4 regions of the Bradyrhizobium sp. LeoB3 genome follow, and region 2 is predicted to be linked to each of the others. Evidence: predicted binding sites of a transcription regulator. Region 2 holds the regulator's gene; each other region holds the start of a gene.
What was found. The regulator PhoB, encoded in region 2, activates phosphate uptake and scavenging genes when phosphate is short. The targets are predictions, from matches to a motif close to TGTCATNNANCTGTCAT.
Positions count from the first base shown of each region.

Region 1 (4,033 bases), on a different contig from region 2:
GAGTTGAGGTGGTCGAGGAATACGGTGCGCACATCGGGAATGCCGTCGCCATTGGTGTCGCGCAACAGCGTGATGCGATTTGCATCCTCGGCCTTGGCGCCGGCGAACCATTGCACCCAACCGGTGATGAGATCCTTGGGCCGGAAGACCGGGGCCTTCGGGCCATTGCTTTCGATCACCAACACGTCGCCGTTCGGCAGTACGTAAAGCGATCGCGGATGTTGGAACCCCGTGGCCAATGCACGGACCTGCAACCCTTCCGCCACCTTCGGCGTTTCGTCACCCCACGGAGCTGGCCGCGCAATCCTGATCGGCGGCAGCAGATATTGCTGCACCTCCGGCAAGTACGGATGGGCGCCGATCTGCCTTGCGGGATTCCCGCCGCTGTCGTCACAGCCCGCAAGACTCAAGGCCGCGGCGGCGGCAACAGCCACGGTGGCAAAGCGCGGCAGGTTCGCCGCACGGGCAAGATTGAACAAGCTGGTCATTTGGCTGCTCCTGCGCGATCGCCATAGGTCAAGCCCCAGCCTCCCACCAACAGCGACAGCAGGAGGATCGTGACGAGTCCCGAGAGCGCGAGGCCGGTCGGCACGACAGCGGTGTAACCATCGCGGCTGTGAACGAGGACATTCACGATCGAGAGCAGGATCGCGACGACATAGGTGAGTGCGCGAAACCAGGCCGGCCTCTGCCTGTCGATCAGGAGATCGATCACGGCGGCGATGGCCGCAAGCGCCGCGATCACCAATCCGGCCGCAATCAGCCAGACCGAAAATCTCTCCCACATCACCAGCGCAGTCCGCCAATAAGCGAGATCGGTGACGAAGGCGCCGATCAAATAGGCCACCGAAAACGGGAGCAGCATTTGATGAATCGCATGCCGGCGGGACGCAACCTCCGGCACCGCTTCAGTTTCGACTGTGGAGTTGGTGTAGGCCACCGCGATCTGTGTCATACTTCGATCCTCACCATCGTGTGCAAGTGCGCGGCAGTGCGCCGACGCCTGCTTTGCGAGGCAACTTTCGATCTGTTCGATATGTCGGAGCGCTTCGCAGCTCCCATACATTGCAAATGGGAAAGTGGGCGGCGCTTTCAAAAGCACGCGTTCGAAACTGACGGTAAATCCTCTGTGACCTTAACCGCTGAGCTCGGCCGGCTCGCGAAACCTATCCGAGCTGCTTCCCGCGTCATCGTCTCGAGGCGTGCGCTCGTTCGGCCGCGGCGGTATCGGCTGATGTGCCAAGGTCGGGCAGGTGACGCCGTCAGGCAATCTGTCATATGGTTGACATAGGAAGGTACGATGTGAGGACCGAGGGATGGCGCGACCTCCGGGATCTGCTTGCGCGAAATCGAAGGCCCTTGCGAGGAAGTAGCCGGCGAGACGGCTCAGTTGTCAGTGATGCTAAGTATTGGCCAAATCGCTTCGTCCCGGGCGCAAGTCCGGCAGAGGATGAACTTACCCCGCCTCGGCGCCTGGACCTTGGCGAAGGTCGCGGCGCTACTTGTCATTTTGGTAGGGGTTACCGTCGCATCTGGAAACGAGCGGACGCCGCCGGGCGGGCTCATGACATTCAATATCCCGGCGCAGCCACTGATCGACGCGCTGCAGGCGTACAGCCAGCAGGCCGGCGTCCAGGTGATGTTCGAAACGACCTCGGCAGCCGGCTTCCGTTCGCCGTCGGTCAACGGCGAGTTTACGCCGCAGGCCGCGCTGCTGATGCTCCTGGCCGATACTGACCTGAGGGTTCGCTATAGCCGATCCAACGCCGTGACGCTCGCGCCGGCGTCCGTGCCGGATCCCGACGAGCCGCCCATCCATTCCCCAGTCTCCGCGGACATAACGCTTGGAACGTTACGTGTTCGCGGTACGACCGACGCTCCCGATCGCAATCTGGGAGAATATATCAGCCTCCTGCAATCGGACATTCAGAAGGCGCTCAAGAAGGGCGGGCGGACCAGGCGAGGCGAATATCGGGTCGCGGTCAAACTATGGGTGACGCCGTCCTCGCGAGTCATAGACAGGGCCGAACTCGACGGGTCGACAGGCGACTTTGATCGGGATAGCTCGATCGCCGAGAGCTTGCGTGGCCTGGTGTTGAGCCAGCAGGCGCCGCCCAACATGCCGCTCCCGATCCGCTTCATGATCTCGATCCACGCGCTGTAAGCGACTAATATAAGGGGTTGCCTCAAGCTCCGGCGACATCTTACTCGATGCTGGGGCGATCAAACGATTCTCGGGGCGCAGCCGTTGCAAGGCTTCCGGCTGAATGGCCGCGGTATCTTAATATTCCCGCACCTGTGGTTCGATTGGCGCAATCGCCGACCAGCTTGCGAGTGACTGATGTCCGTCACGCGAGTGTCATCCTCGGTGGATAGGGAAAATAGTGGGACTGACTACGATCTGCGAAACGCAGGGCGTGGCGTCGCGGGGCTGGTAGGTGTCTGATTCGAATAGTAAATCTCTGCGAGAGACAGTCGCAGCTGATTACGAGGGCCTGGCTAGGCGTCTGACGCGTTGCCTTGGCTCCTCGGATTTCGCGCGCGAGGCGCTGCACGAAGCGTTTCTGAGGGTCGATCGAGTATCCGATGCGGTGCCGATTCATAGCCCCGTCGACTATCTGTTTCGTACCGCGCTGAATGTCGCCAAGGATCGGCGCAAAAGCGATCGGCACTTGTTGAACGCCTCGGAAATCGCGGCGATCATGGACGTCATCCCCGACGACCGTCCGGACCCGGCAATGGTGACGGAATCGCGCATCGAGCTGACGGAATTTCAGAAGGCTCTCGCAGAATTGCCCGCCCGGCGGCGCGATGTATTTATCGCGGCCCATCTTGATCATCAGCCCCACCGCGAGATCGCGGATCGGTTTGGCATCAATGTGCGCACGGTCGATTTCGACCTGCAGCATGCCATGGAGCATCTCAGCCGTCGGCTAGGCCGCACCGTTCTCCGGCGCCTCGGGCCGCGTCCAAAGGGGAAGGCCAGCGAGTAGCTTGCATCTTGGCAAGAGACGTGCTTGTCAGGCTGTCTAGATCATAATCCGATTGGACGGATCGGATCATGATCTCGTCTCTTTGTTTGAGCATGATCTTCCTGCGCAAACGCTTCGCGTTTGTCGCGAGGGAAAACCGGCTTCCACTTTTCCGGATCATGCTCCAGCGGCGTTTTTCCAACGCGCACGGTTGAATGCCGGCGCGGATCGCGAATCTTCAAGAAAAATTTTGAAAGATGCACTTTCTATAGCGACAAAGAGCTTGAAAGTGCGGATAGGCTGCATTTTCGATTCAGTCTTCCTTTGCGTCAATCGTCTATAGAGCATGAGGACGCGGTATTTCTGAGTACGCCGAAGTCATTCGGCGGGAGAATCAACAAAGAGCGATTGGCCTTGACCGCAGGCGACGATATTCCTTCCGAGCTTGACCCGCTGCTGCGGCAGGCGCTTGCGTGGGTTATTCGCCTGCACTCCGGGTCGGCGACGTCGGACGATGCTGCCGCTTTGGCGCTTTGGCGGCGGCGCAGCGCTGAGCACGAGGCCGCCTTCCGCGATGCCGTGAGGCTGTGGCGCAGTTTCGGCGAGGCGACGCGCGTGCTCGCAAGCCAAGAGCTTGTGAATGTTGAACGCCGCAGTCCACGCGACGCGCGCGACAGGCTCAGCCGCCGGGCGCTGATCGGGGGCGCGATGGCTGCCGCCGCATCGGTGGCCGCCGGGTACATGGTGGTCCGTCCGCCGATGGGGCTATGGCCGTCGTTCGAGGAACTGTCGGCGGACTATCGGACCGGCAAGGGCGAACGACGCAACATCGCCTTGGCCGACAACGTCTCGCTGACGCTCAACACCCAGACCAGCATCGCCGTGCGATCCGAGCAGGGGGCTCCGCGCATCGAGCTGATTTCGGGCGAGGCCGCCGTCCAGGCGGAGCGCGACGCGCCCGCGCCGCTTATCATTGATGCCGCCGGAGGCCGCGTCACGACGCGTCGCGCCAGTTTCAATGTGAGATGTCTCGATCGTGCCGTCTCGGTGTCGTGCCTTGA
Region 1 covers NZ_JBVBEF010000020.1:51,318-55,350, reverse strand. Annotated here, with positions in the region: gene ACZXDY_RS16350 (PQQ-dependent sugar dehydrogenase) at 1-488, opposite strand, end outside; gene ACZXDY_RS16345 (DUF2231 domain-containing protein) at 485-955, opposite strand; gene ACZXDY_RS16340 (STN domain-containing protein) at 1,565-2,164, shown strand; gene ACZXDY_RS16335 (RNA polymerase sigma factor) at 2,439-2,993, shown strand; gene ACZXDY_RS16330 (hypothetical protein) at 3,035-3,214, opposite strand; gene ACZXDY_RS16325 (FecR family protein) at 3,387-4,033, shown strand, end outside.
Region 1: a site for PhoB is predicted at 1,273-1,289, ahead of ACZXDY_RS16340 (STN domain-containing protein). Genes of this name have one in related genera too.

Region 2 (4,033 bases):
GCGGCACCTGGTCGAAGCCGTCCATCGGCGGACCGAAGCCCTCGAGATATTTAGCGGCGCCGGTCGCTGCGAGTGTCGCGAGCGTGCGGCCATGGAAGGCGCCTTCGAAGGTGATGATGCGGTAGCGCTCCGGATGCCCCTTCGAGAAGTGATAGTGACGCACGACCTTGATCACGCCCTCCATCGCTTCCGCGCCGGAATTGCAGAAGAACACGAAGTCCGCAAAACTCTGCTCGCACAGCCGCGCGGCAAGCTTCTCGCCGTCCGGGCTCTTGAACAGGTTCGACATGTGCCAGAGCTTCGTCGCCTGTTCCTGCAGCGCCTTCACCAGATCCGGATGGGCATGGCCGAGCGCGTTCACCGCGACGCCGGAGGTGAAGTCGAGATAACGCTCGCCTTTGGTCGAGATCAGCCAACAGCCTTCGCCGCGTTCGAAGCCGAGATCGGCCCTGGCAAAAACGGGAAGCAGATGCGACGTGGCGCGGTCGGTCATGGCGATCACTGAAGGGTTCAGACAAGCCTTTCAGACAAGCCCCGGCGGCGTGCAGCGATGCAGACACGCGGCTGAAGCTCATCCAGCGAAAACAAAACGTGCCGCCTTTGCAGGGCGGCACGTAAAGGCATTCTATGCGCGCGGCAGGTGCTGTCAATCTCCACGAAGCCGCCAGGCTGCGCGGCAAAGTACCGGTAATCCGCAGTTTTCCGGTGTGGTGGAAAGCCCGATTGCAATCCCTAAATGTCGGAACATGTGGACGCATAGGCGCGGACTCTTGCGCCAGAGTCACGCCATATTGTAGCGTTTGGCCTGTCGGGTACGACATCTCGTGCGGCAGTTTTGATCCCTTAGAGTCCTTTGTGTGCGGCGTACACGTTCGGGTGCGGTTTTCGTGCCCGGCGAGCCTTAAGGGATTCTGCCCGCAGGGATTTTTGAGATTAGGCATCGCAGCGCTGTCCCAGGATCGGCCGGCGCAACGCGAAGGGAAAGATGCGATGACGGTATTGACCTGGTCCGACGAACGCGTCGAGCAGTTGAAAAAGCTCTGGGAAGGTGGCCTCTCGGCCAGCCAGATCGCTGCGGAACTGGGCAACGTGACCCGCAATGCGGTGATCGGCAAGGTGCACCGGCTTGGCCTCTCGGGCCGCGCCAAGAGTCCTGCTGCAGCCGCGCCGCGGCAGCGCAAGGCGCGTCCGGCACAGCCGATGATGCGCGTGGCGCGTCCGGTCTCCCGCGGCAACACCGCGCTCGCCCACGCCTTCGAGGTGGAGGTGGAAGCGGACCCTATCGCCTACGACAATGTGGTGCCGATGAGCCAGCGGCTGTCGCTGCTCGAATTGAACGAGGCCACCTGCCACTGGCCGGTCGGCGATCCCTCGAGCCCGGAATTCTTCTTCTGCGGCGGCAAGGCGCTTCCCGGCCTGCCCTATTGCGCGCACCACTCCCGCATCGCCTACCAGCCGGCGGCTGACCGCCGCCGTCCGACGGTCAAGCCGTCACAAGGCAAGTAAGCCGACGACAGATCGTAGCCGGGGTGGAGCGCAGCGCAACCCGGGAACGCTGTATCGGCAGGTCCAAATTTCCCCGGGCTACGCTTCGCTGCACCCGGGCTACGGATTGAGGTCGCCGGTTTACGACTGCTCGGCCTTCGCGAAGCGATCATCGAGCGCGTAGCCCGCGCCGCGGACGGTGCGGATCGGGTCCTGCTCGCGGCCGGGATTGAGCAATTTGCGCAGGCGGCCGATGTGAACGTCGACGGTGCGCTCGTCGATATAGATGTCGCGGCCCCAAACGCTGTCGAGCAGCTGCTCGCGGCTGAACACGCGGCCGGGATGCTCCAGGAAGAACTCCAGCAGGCGATATTCGGTCGGGCCGAGATCGATCGGGCGGCCCGAGCGCGCGACGCGGCGCTTCTCGCGGTCGAGTTCGATGTCGCCATAGGTGAGCACGGTGGCGAGCCGCTCCGGGCTTGCCCGGCGCAACAGGCCCTTCACCCGCGCGAGCAGTTCAGGCACCGAGAACGGCTTGACGATGTAGTCGTCGGCACCGGTCGCCAGCCCCCTCACGCGCTCGCTTTCCTCGCCGCGCGCGGTCAGCATGATGATCGGGAGCTGCTTGGTCTCCGGCCGCGCCCGCAGACGGCGGCACAGCTCGATGCCGGAGAGTCCCGGCAGCATCCAGTCGAGCACGACAAGGTCGGGAATACGTTCCTTGAGCCTTGTGTCCGCATCGTCTCCACGGGCGACCGTTTCGACATCATAGCCTTCTGCATCGAGATTGTAGCGCAACAGCGTCGTCAGCGCTTCTTCGTCTTCGACCACCAGAATGCGTGCGCTCATCGGCTTGGCTTCTCCTATAGCGGGATGACTCTCTGCTTGAATCGTCATCCCACTCTTCCTTTGATGTTTGAGCAGGATCTTGGCGGAAAGCCGGCGTCGACTTTCCGGATGTTGCTCTAGTTGCCCGGAACGGTCGTGGCGAACGTCGTCATATCCCCCTTCGGCCGCTTGTCGGTGATCTGCTGACCCTCGATCATGTAGAAGACCGTTTCCGCGATGTTGGTGGCGTGGTCGCCGATCCGCTCGATGTTCTTGGCGCAGAACATCAGGTGGATGCAGAACGAGATGTTGCGCGGATCTTCCATCATGTAGGTGAGGAGCTCGCGGAACAGCGAGGTGCAGATCGCGTCCACCTCCTCGTCGCTCTTCCAGACGTTCATCGCCGCCGGCAGATCGTGCGCGGCATAGGCGTCGAGCACGGACTTGACCTGCGACAGCACGAGGTCGGTCATGTGCTCCAGGCCGCGGATCAGCTTCAGCGGCTGGAAGTCGTTCTCCAGCGCGGCGACGCGCTTGCCCATGTTCTTGGCGAGGTCGCCGATCCGCTCGAGGTCGGTCGCCACCCGCATCGCGCCGACGATCTCGCGCAGGTCGACAGCCATCGGCTGGCGGCGGGCGATCGTCAGCACGGCGCGCTCCTCGATCACGCGCTGCAGGCTGTCGATTTCGATGTCGGAAGCGACGACACGCTTGCCGAGCGCGACGTCGCGGCGGATCAGCGCATCGACGGATTCGGTGATCATCCGTTCGACCAGCCCGCCCATCTCTGCGACCAGACGGGTCAGTTCCTGAAGATCGCTGTCGAATGCCTTGGCGGTATGTTCAGAAGCCATGATGTCCCTCCTCAACCAAACCGGCCGGTGATGTAGTCTTGGGTACGTCGATCGCTCGGCGAGGTGAAGATCTTGCTGGTGTCGTCGAACTCGATCAGTTCGCCCAGATACATGAACGCGGTCTTGTCGGAGACGCGCGCCGCCTGCTGCATGTTATGCGTGACGATCGCGATCGTGTAGTCCTCCGACAATTCCTGGATCAATTCCTCGACCTTGGCGGTCGAGATCGGATCGAGCGCCGAGCAGGGCTCGTCGAACAGGATAACTTCGGGCCGCACCGCAACCGTGCGGGCGATGCAGAGGCGCTGCTGCTGGCCGCCGGAGAGGCTCAGGCCGGAGGCGTTGAGCTTGTCCTTGACCTCGTTCCACAGCGCGCCGCCGCGCAGCGCTTTCTCGACGCGGCCGTCCATTTCAGATTTCGAGATCTTCTCGTAAAGGCGGATGCCGAAGGCGATGTTCTCATAGATCGTCATCGGGAACGGCGTCGGCTTCTGGAACACCATTCCGATCCGCGCCCGCAGCAGGTTGAGGTCGAGCTTGGGGTCGAGGATGTTGGTCTGGTCCAGCATCAACTGGCCGGTGGCGCGCTGGCCGGGATACAGGTCGTACATCCGGTTGAAGATCCGGAGCAGGGTCGACTTGCCGCAGCCGGACGGGCCGATAAAGGCGGTGACGCGGTTGGTGCCGAGCGTCAGGTTGATGTTCTTCAACGCATGGTGCTCGCCGTAATAGAAGTTGAGGCTGCGTGCAGTCACCTTTGGCGCCGCTTCCGGCAGCGACTTCTGGGGAATGGCCGCGCTCGGGCTGGTCGTCGATACGGACAGATCGGTCATTTTGCGCTCCTTTCGGCGCCGAGGATGCGCGCG
Region 2 covers NZ_JBVBEF010000037.1:70,256-74,288, reverse strand. Annotated here, with positions in the region: gene ACZXDY_RS23165 (acetylornithine transaminase) at 1-493, opposite strand, end outside; gene ACZXDY_RS23160 (GcrA family cell cycle regulator) at 991-1,506, shown strand; gene phoB (phosphate regulon transcriptional regulator PhoB) at 1,627-2,334, opposite strand; gene phoU (phosphate signaling complex protein PhoU) at 2,451-3,167, opposite strand; gene pstB (phosphate ABC transporter ATP-binding protein PstB) at 3,179-4,000, opposite strand; gene pstA (phosphate ABC transporter permease PstA) at 3,997-4,033, opposite strand, start outside.

Region 3 (4,033 bases), on a different contig from region 2:
TGATTGCCGGCGCGCTTGCCATCATCGGCGCACTGGCCGCCGGCTATTACTTCGCGATGCGGCCGGTGAACTTGAAAATCGCGGTCGGACCGGCCAACAGTGACGACCTCAAAGTGGTCCACGCGCTCGCCCAAGCCTACAACCATGGCAACAGCCAAATCCGGCTGCGTCTGATCCAGACGGACGGCGCGGTAGCGAGCGCCGAGGCGCTGGTCGGCGGCAAGGCCGACCTCGCCATTATCCGCGGCGATCTGGATGTCCCCAAGAATGCGCAGGCGGTGGCGACGCTGCGCAAGAATGTGGTGGCGATCTGGGTGCCGCCGCAGGGCAAAGGCAGGGGCAGCAAAGCCGCGCCAAAAATCACCAAGATCGCGCAGCTCGCCGGCCACCGCGTCGGTGTCGTCGGCCGCACGCCCGCCAACGTCAACCTCTTGAAGGTGATCCTGCAGCAATATGGCGTCGACCCCGCCAAGGTGGAGATCGTCCAGTTTCCCGCCAATGAGACGGCCGAGACCATCAAGGGCCAGAAAGCGGACGCCTATCTCGCCGCCGGACCCGTCAACAGCAAGATCACAACCGACGCGATCGCGGCTTCGACCCGCGGCACGCCGACCTTCCTCGCCATCGACGCGGCGGAAGCGATCGCGCAGAACCATCCCGCCTATGAAGCCTCGCAAATCCCCGCCGGCTCGCTCGGCGGCGTCGACCGCCCTGCGGACGAGGTCAAGACCATCAGCTTCTCGCACCATATCGTGGCGCGCAGGGGCATTTCCGAATCGACCATCGCCATCTTCACCCGACAGCTGTTCTCGATCCGGCAGTCGCTGAAGAACGATTTCCCGCCGGCCGCCAGGATCGAGACGCCGGACACCGACAAGGACGCCACGATTCCCGTGCACCCTGGCGCTGCGGCTTTCGTCGATGGCGACGAGAAGACCTTCCTCGACCGCTACAGCGATTACATCTGGTGGGGGCTGATGCTGGTCTCCGCAATGGGTTCGGCCGGCGCCTGGTTTGCCGGCTACCTGAAGAAGGACGAACGCAGCATCAACACGTCGCAGCGCGACCGGCTGCTCGACATGCTCGCTGCCGCGCGCCACAGCGATTCGATGGAAGAACTCGACCAGATGCAGGCCGAAGCCGACAACATCCTGCGCGAAGCGCTGATCTGTTTCGAGCACGGCGGAATCGAGCAGGGCACGCTGACCGCCTTCAACATCGCGCTCGAGCAATTCCACAACGCGGTCACCGACCGCAAGCTGCTGTTGATCAGCATGCCGCAAAACCTGCAGCGCGCCAGCGCGCAATTCCGCGCGGCAGGGACCGCTTAGCCACGGCGGGACGCAATCGGGTTCGCTTCAGTTCCCTGTTTGCGGGGCACGCGACCTCTCTTCCGTCATTCCGGGATCCGCCGAAGGCGCAGGCCCGGAATCCATCCGGCCGCAAACGATGTGGATGAATGGATTCCGGGCTCACGCTTCGCGTGCCCCGGAATGACGGCTAGAGGCCGTAATCGCTTCGTCATAGAATCCTTCTAGGTCTGTTGCGACATTTCGGCGCATCCGGTGCCGGACCGACGGAGGCTTGCCATGACGATCAGGATTTCCCGCCGAAAGTTCCTCTCTTCAGCCGCTGTCGGCGCCGGCGTCATCGCGATGCCCCACCTCTCCCGCGCCGCCGACCGGCCGGCCGTCACCCATGGCGTGCAGTCCGGCGACGTCGGAGTTGACGGCGGCGTGGTCTGGGCGCGCGCCGACCGGCCGTCGCAGATGATGGTCGAGGTCGCGACCACCGAATCCTTCAAGGACGCGCGCGCACTGCCGCCGATCGCGGCCCTGCCCGAAAGCGATTTCACCGCCAAGATGCTCCTGGAAAACCTGCCCGCAGGCCAGGACATCTTCTACCGCGTACGCTTCCGCGACCTCGCCCATGTCAACGTCCTCGGCGAGCCCGTAACCGGCCGCTTCCGCACCGCGCCCGCCGACCGGCGCGATGTCAGCTTTGTCTGGGGCGGCGACGTCGCCGGCCAGGGTTGGGGCATCAATCCCGACGATAACGGCATGTTCACCTTCGCCACCATGGCCAAATACAAGCCGGATTTCTTCCTGCATTCCGGCGACACCATCTATGCCGACGGCGTCATTCCGTCCGAGGTGAAACTCGCCGACGGCAAGCTGTGGAAGAACCTCACCATCCCGGAGAAGGCCAAGGTCGCCGAGACGCTCGACGAGTACCGCGCGGCGCACAAGTACAACCTGCTCGACGAGCATGTGCGCGGCTTCAATGCAGAAGTGCCGATCTTCGTGCAATGGGACGACCACGAGGTCACCAACAACTGGTCGCTGTCGAAACAGCTTCCTGCCGCCTACAAGGAGCGCGACATCAACGTGCTGGCGGCGCGTGCGGCGCGCGCCTTCCACGAGATGTATCCGATGCGCGAAAGCATCGTCGAGCCGGGCCGCGTCTATCGCACGCTCAGCTACGGACCGCATCTCGACGTATTCATGCTGGACGAGCGCAGCTATCGCGGACCCAACGGGCCAAACCAGCAGACCAGCTACGGCCCCGATGCTTATTTCCTCGGCCCGGACCAACTCGCCTGGCTGAAGCGCGGACTGCTCAACTCGCGCGCCACCTGGAAGGTGATCGCCTCTGACATGCCGCTCAGCCTCATCGTCTATGACGATGCGGCCAACAGCAAAGGCTCCGAAGCGTTCGCGCAAGGAGACGGCCCGGCGCGCGGCCGCGAGCTCGAGATCGCCGAGATCCTGCGTTTCATCAAGACCGCCGGGATCGTCAACACCGTGTGGCTGACCGCCGACGTGCACTACGCCGCCGCGCACTACTACAATCCGAACAAGGCGCAGTTCCAGGACTTCGACCCGTTCTGGGAATTCGTCTCCGGCCCGCTGCATGCCGGCACTTTCGGCCCCAACGAGCTCGACAACACGTTTGGACCCGAGGTGAAGTTCATCAAGGCGCCCGGAGCCGACAAGCAGAACCTGCCGCCATCGGCGGGCATGCAGTTCTTCGGCCACGTCAAGATCGACGGCGCGACCGGACAGATGACAGTAACCTTGCGCGACCGCGCCGACGTCGCGCTGTGGTCGACCACGCTCGACCCGAAGCCGGTGTAACATCGTAACGTAGTGACGTAACGTAGCCCGGATGGAGCGCAATCCGGGACGGTCTATCCGCGAACCCAGGACCCCGGATTGCGCTGCGCTTCATCCGGGCTACGAATCCGAAACCCGCATTCGCAGCGCTGCTTCCAGCGCTTCGGTCGAGCATGGCTTGACCAGGCGCGGCTTGCCGGCCAGCGCAGCGGGAAGCTGGACGTCAGCGCCATAGCCGGTGACGAAGAGATAGGGGATCCGTAGCGCGTCGAGCTCCTCGGCGAGCGCAAAGGTGTTCTCGCGGGCCAGCACGACATCCAGCAGCGCGAAGTCGGGCCGGCGATAGGCGATCATCTGAAGTGCTCGCGCGACACTGGTCGCTGTCCGCACCGTCTTCACCCCGAAGCCGAGGATCGTATCCTCGAAATCGATGGCGATGATCGGGTCGTCCTCGACGATCAACACGTCGGAAGGCATGCGGCTGAAGAGGGCCGGTTTCATATGCGCGCCAGGTCCTGTTTTGAGGCATTGATCTGATGGTCCGGACATGAGCCGCCAGTCGGCACGCTGCCGGCGCCTCTGAAGCACACCGGCGGTTCCCGCATTGAAACCACCACACTGCGGTCCCGGCGTCTGTTCACTTGTGCACACAACAGGAGGAACGGGTTGACTATCGTCGCGGTTGGTGAGGGGGAGACCCGATGCTTCAACAACGCAGCCAACCGGACAGAGCTGACCGGCCCTTTAACAACCTGTTGCGCCGTCTGAGCGACGCCGATTATGGGCTGATCGCACCGCACCTCGCGCGCGCCGAGGCCAATGCCAACGACCTGCTTTACAGCCCCGGCGACGACGTCGAGACCGTGTATTTTCCCTGCGGGCCCGGCCTCGTCTCCTACCTCGTGACCAACGAGGAC
Region 3 covers NZ_JBVBEF010000040.1:30,045-34,077, forward strand. Annotated here, with positions in the region: gene ACZXDY_RS24070 (TAXI family TRAP transporter solute-binding subunit) at 1-1,331, shown strand, start outside; gene ACZXDY_RS24075 (alkaline phosphatase D family protein) at 1,590-3,137, shown strand; gene ACZXDY_RS24080 (response regulator) at 3,237-3,617, opposite strand; gene ACZXDY_RS24085 (Crp/Fnr family transcriptional regulator) at 3,818-4,033, shown strand, end outside.
Region 3: a site for PhoB is predicted at 1,509-1,525, ahead of ACZXDY_RS24075 (alkaline phosphatase D family protein). Genes of this name have one in related genera too.

Region 4 (4,033 bases), on a different contig from region 2:
CTTGTGACCTGATCAGCGCAGCGCCAACACCACCCAATAGGTAACGGCCGCAACCGCCGCCGCGGCCGGGATGGTGATGACCCAGGCATAGACGATCGAGCTTGCGACATTCCAGCGCACCGCCGACATCCGGCGCGCCGCACCGACGCCGACGATGGCGCCGGTGATGGTGTGGGTGGTGGAAACGGGAACGCCGAGGAAGGTCGCCATGAACAGGGTCGCCGCCCCGCCGGTCTCCGCGCAGAAACCCTGCATCGGCGTCAGCTTCGTGATGCGCAGGCCCATGGTACGGACGATGCGCCAGCCGCCCATCAGGGTGCCCATCGCCATCGCCGCCTGACAGGCCACCACCACCCAAAATGGAATGTGAAACTCCTCGCCAAGATGCCCCTGCGAATACAGCAGCACGCCGATGATGCCCATGGTCTTCTGCGCGTCGTTGCCGCCATGGCCGAGCGAATAGAGCGAGGCGGAGACGAATTGCAGGGTACGGAAGGCGCGGTCGACGGCGAACGGCGTCGACCGCACCGAGAGCCAGGACACGATCGCAACCAGCACCAAGGCCAGCAGGAAGCCGATCAGCGGCGACAGCACGATTGCGAGCAGCGTCTTGGAGAGCCCGCTCCACACCGCCGCCGAGATCCCCGCCTTCGCCATGCCGCCACCAATCAGGCCGCCGATCAGGGCATGCGAGCTCGACGAGGGAATGCCGAGCGCCCAGGTGATCACGTTCCAGACGATGGCGCCGACCAGCGCGGCGAAGATCACGGTCACATCGACGACCTCGGGCTCGATGATCCCGGTGCCGATGGTGTTGGCGACATGCAGTCCGAATACGGTGAAGGCGACGAAGTTGAAGAACGCCGCCCAGAACACCGCGTACTGCGGCCGCAGCACGCGCGTCGAGACGATGGTCGCGATCGAATTCGCGGCATCGTGCAGGCCGTTCAGGAAATCGAACAGCAGGGCGACCGCGATCAGGATCACCAGGATCGGAAGACCAAGCGTGGCGTCCACTGAACCGCCCTACTTTATTTTCTTGAGCATGATCTGCGCGCAAACGCTGCGCGTTTGTCGCGGAGAAAACCGGTGCCCACTTTTCGGGATCATGCTCAGACCTGTTCGATCACGATCGAGTTGATCTCGTTGGCGACGTCGTCGAAGCGGTCGGCGACTTTTTCGAGGTGATCGTAGATCTCGGCACCGACGATGAAATCCATCGTGTTGGCGTCGCGGTGCTTGAGATAGAGCTCCTTCAGCCCGATGTCGTGGAGATCGTCGACCCGGCCCTCGAGCTTGGTCAGTTCCTCGGTGATCTGCGTCAGCATCGCGACGTTGCTGCCGATCGACTGCAACAGCGGCAGCGCGCGCCCGACCAGGTCGGCGCATTCGACGATCAGAGTACCCATTTCGCGCATCGGCGGCTCGAACGCGCGCACCTCAAACAGCACCACCGCCTTGGCGGTCTGCTGCATCTGGTCGACGGCATCGTCCATGGCCGTGATCAGGTTCTTGATGTCGCCGCGGTCGAACGGGGTGATGAAGGTGCGGCGGACGGCCGTCAGAACCTCGCGGGTGATGTTGTCGGCGTCGTTCTCGAACTGGTTGACGCGCTGGCAGTGGACCGGCGTCTCGTCCCCACCCTTCAGCATGTCCTGCAGCGCCATCGCGCACTGGACCGCGGTCTTGGCATGCCGGGCGAACAGGTCGAAAAACCGCTCCTCCTTGGGCAAAAAGCTTCGAAACCAGCGCAGCATAGGCTCAAAATCCATCCTTCCGGAGGACGCTCCGGGATCACCTGTCACAAAACTGTCATAGAACATTTTGTGCAGGGACGGCCAGCGCTCCGCCGACGGAACCGGGTCATCCACCGCTTTGTAGGTAGTGGCCCCGGTGTTTCCGACGGCCCAACGCAACGGTATGGCGTTGGGCTCCAATCGAGCGGGCCGGCCGATGGTCCTACAGCGACCGCCTGAGCAAACGCGCGACCTCGCCGATGATGCCGCGGCGGAAGGTCAGCACGCAGGCGACGAAGATGACGCCCTGGATCACGGTCACCCACTGGCCGTAACCGGCCAGATATTGCTGCATGGCAATGATGATGAAGGCGCCGACCACGGGACCAAAGATGGTGCCGAGGCCGCCGACCAGCGTCATCAGCACGATCTCGCCGGACATCGACCAATGCACGTCGGTCAGCGAGGCGTTCTGGGCCACGAACACCTTGAGCGAGCCGGCAAAGCCCGCCAGCGTGCCAGACAGGATGAAGGCGAGCAGCTTGTACTGGTCGGTCTTGTAGCCGAGTGAGATCGCACGCGGCTCGTTCTCGCGGATCGACTTCAGCACCTCGCCGAAGGGCGAGTTGATGGTGCGGTAGATCAGGAGGAAGCCGCCGAGGAAGCCGGCGAGCACGACGTAATAAAGCACCGTCGGCTTGGCGAGGTTGAAGACGCCGAACAGAAAGCCCTGCGGAATGCCCTGGATGCCGTCTTCGCCATGGGTGAACGGCGCCTGCAGGTAGATGAAGTAGAGGAGCTGGGACAGCGCCAGCGTGATCATCGAGAAGTAGATGCCCTGCCGGCGGATCGAGATGTACCCGGTGACGACGGCAAGCCCGCAGGCCGCGGCCGTGCCGATGATGATGCCGAGCTCCGGCGGCAGCGCCCACACCTTCAGCGCATGCGCCGAGACGTAGCCGGCGGTGCCCAGGAACATCGCGTGGCCGAACGACAGCAGGCCGCCATAGCCGACCAAGAGGTTGAAGGCGCAGGCGAGCAGCGCAAAGCACAGCGCCTGCATCACGAAGAACGGATAGATGCCGGTGAGCGGCACGATGGCCAGCAACACCGCCATCACGGCGAAGGCGACCATCTCGTCACGCATCGCGCGCGGCGTCACCGGCAGGGTATCGTCGGTAAGTGCTGACATATCAGGCCGCCCGTCCAGTCAGTCCCGTCGGCTTCACAAGCAGGACCAGCACCATCAAAACGAACACGACGGTGTTGGAAGCCTCGGGGTAGAAATACTTGGTCAGTCCCTCGATCACGCCGAGCGCAAAACCGGTGATGATCGATCCCATGATCGATCCCATACCGCCGATCACCACCACCGCGAACACGACAATGATGAGGTCGGCGCCCATCAGCGGCCGGACCTGGTTAATCGGTGCCGACAGCACGCCCGCGAGCGCCGCAAGCCCGACGCCGAGGCCGTAGGTGAGCGTGATCATCCTCGGCACGTTGATGCCGAACGCGCGTACCAGCGTCGGATTTTCGGTCGCAGCGCGCAAGTAGGCGCCGAGCTGCGTCTTCTCGATCAGGAACCAGGTGGCCAGGCATATCACCAGCGAGAACACGACCACCCAGCCGCGATAGATCGGCAGGAACATGAAGCCGAGATTGATGCCGCCGCGGAGCGCGTCGGGAATCTGGTACGGCAGGCCGGAGGAGCCGAAATAGTTCTGGAAGATGCCCTGGATGATCAGCGCGATGCCGAAGGTCAAGAGCAGGCCATAGACATGGTCGAGCCCGGAGAGCCATTGCAGCATGGTCCGCTCCAGGATCATGCCGAAGATGCCGACCACGATGGGCGCGATGAGCAGCGCCCACCAATAGTTGATGCCGGCGATGTTGAGCAGGAAATAGGCGCAGAAGGCGCCCATCATGTAGAGCGCGCCATGGGCGAAATTGATGATGTTGAGCATGCCGAAGATCACGGCAAGCCCCAGGCTGAGCAGCGCGTAAAACGAGCCGTTGATCAGTCCCACAAGTAGCTGTGCGTAGAGAGCCTGCATCGCGTTGGCCTTCGCCCCCCTCCCCCCAAATGGAGCCCGCCGGCTTCACCGCCGGCGGGCGATGATAGTTACTTCTTGAGCAGCGCGCACTTGCTTTCGGAAAGCGGCGTGAACGCCTGGTCGGCCGGAACGGTGGCGACCAGCTTGTAGAAATCCCAGGGCCCCTTGGATTCCGAAGGCTTCTTCACCTCGAACAGGTACGCCGGATGGATGGCGCGGCCGTTCGGCTGGATTTCGCCC
Region 4 covers NZ_JBVBEF010000060.1:6,419-10,451, forward strand. Annotated here, with positions in the region: gene sugE (quaternary ammonium compound efflux SMR transporter SugE) at 1-12, shown strand, start outside; gene ACZXDY_RS30005 (anion permease) at 13-1,017, opposite strand; gene ACZXDY_RS30010 (DUF47 domain-containing protein) at 1,113-1,757, opposite strand; gene ACZXDY_RS30015 (branched-chain amino acid ABC transporter permease) at 1,960-2,928, opposite strand; gene ACZXDY_RS30020 (branched-chain amino acid ABC transporter permease) at 2,930-3,793, opposite strand; gene ACZXDY_RS30025 (ABC transporter substrate-binding protein) at 3,862-4,033, opposite strand, start outside.
Region 4: a site for PhoB is predicted at 1,800-1,816, ahead of ACZXDY_RS30010 (DUF47 domain-containing protein). Genes of this name have one in related genera too.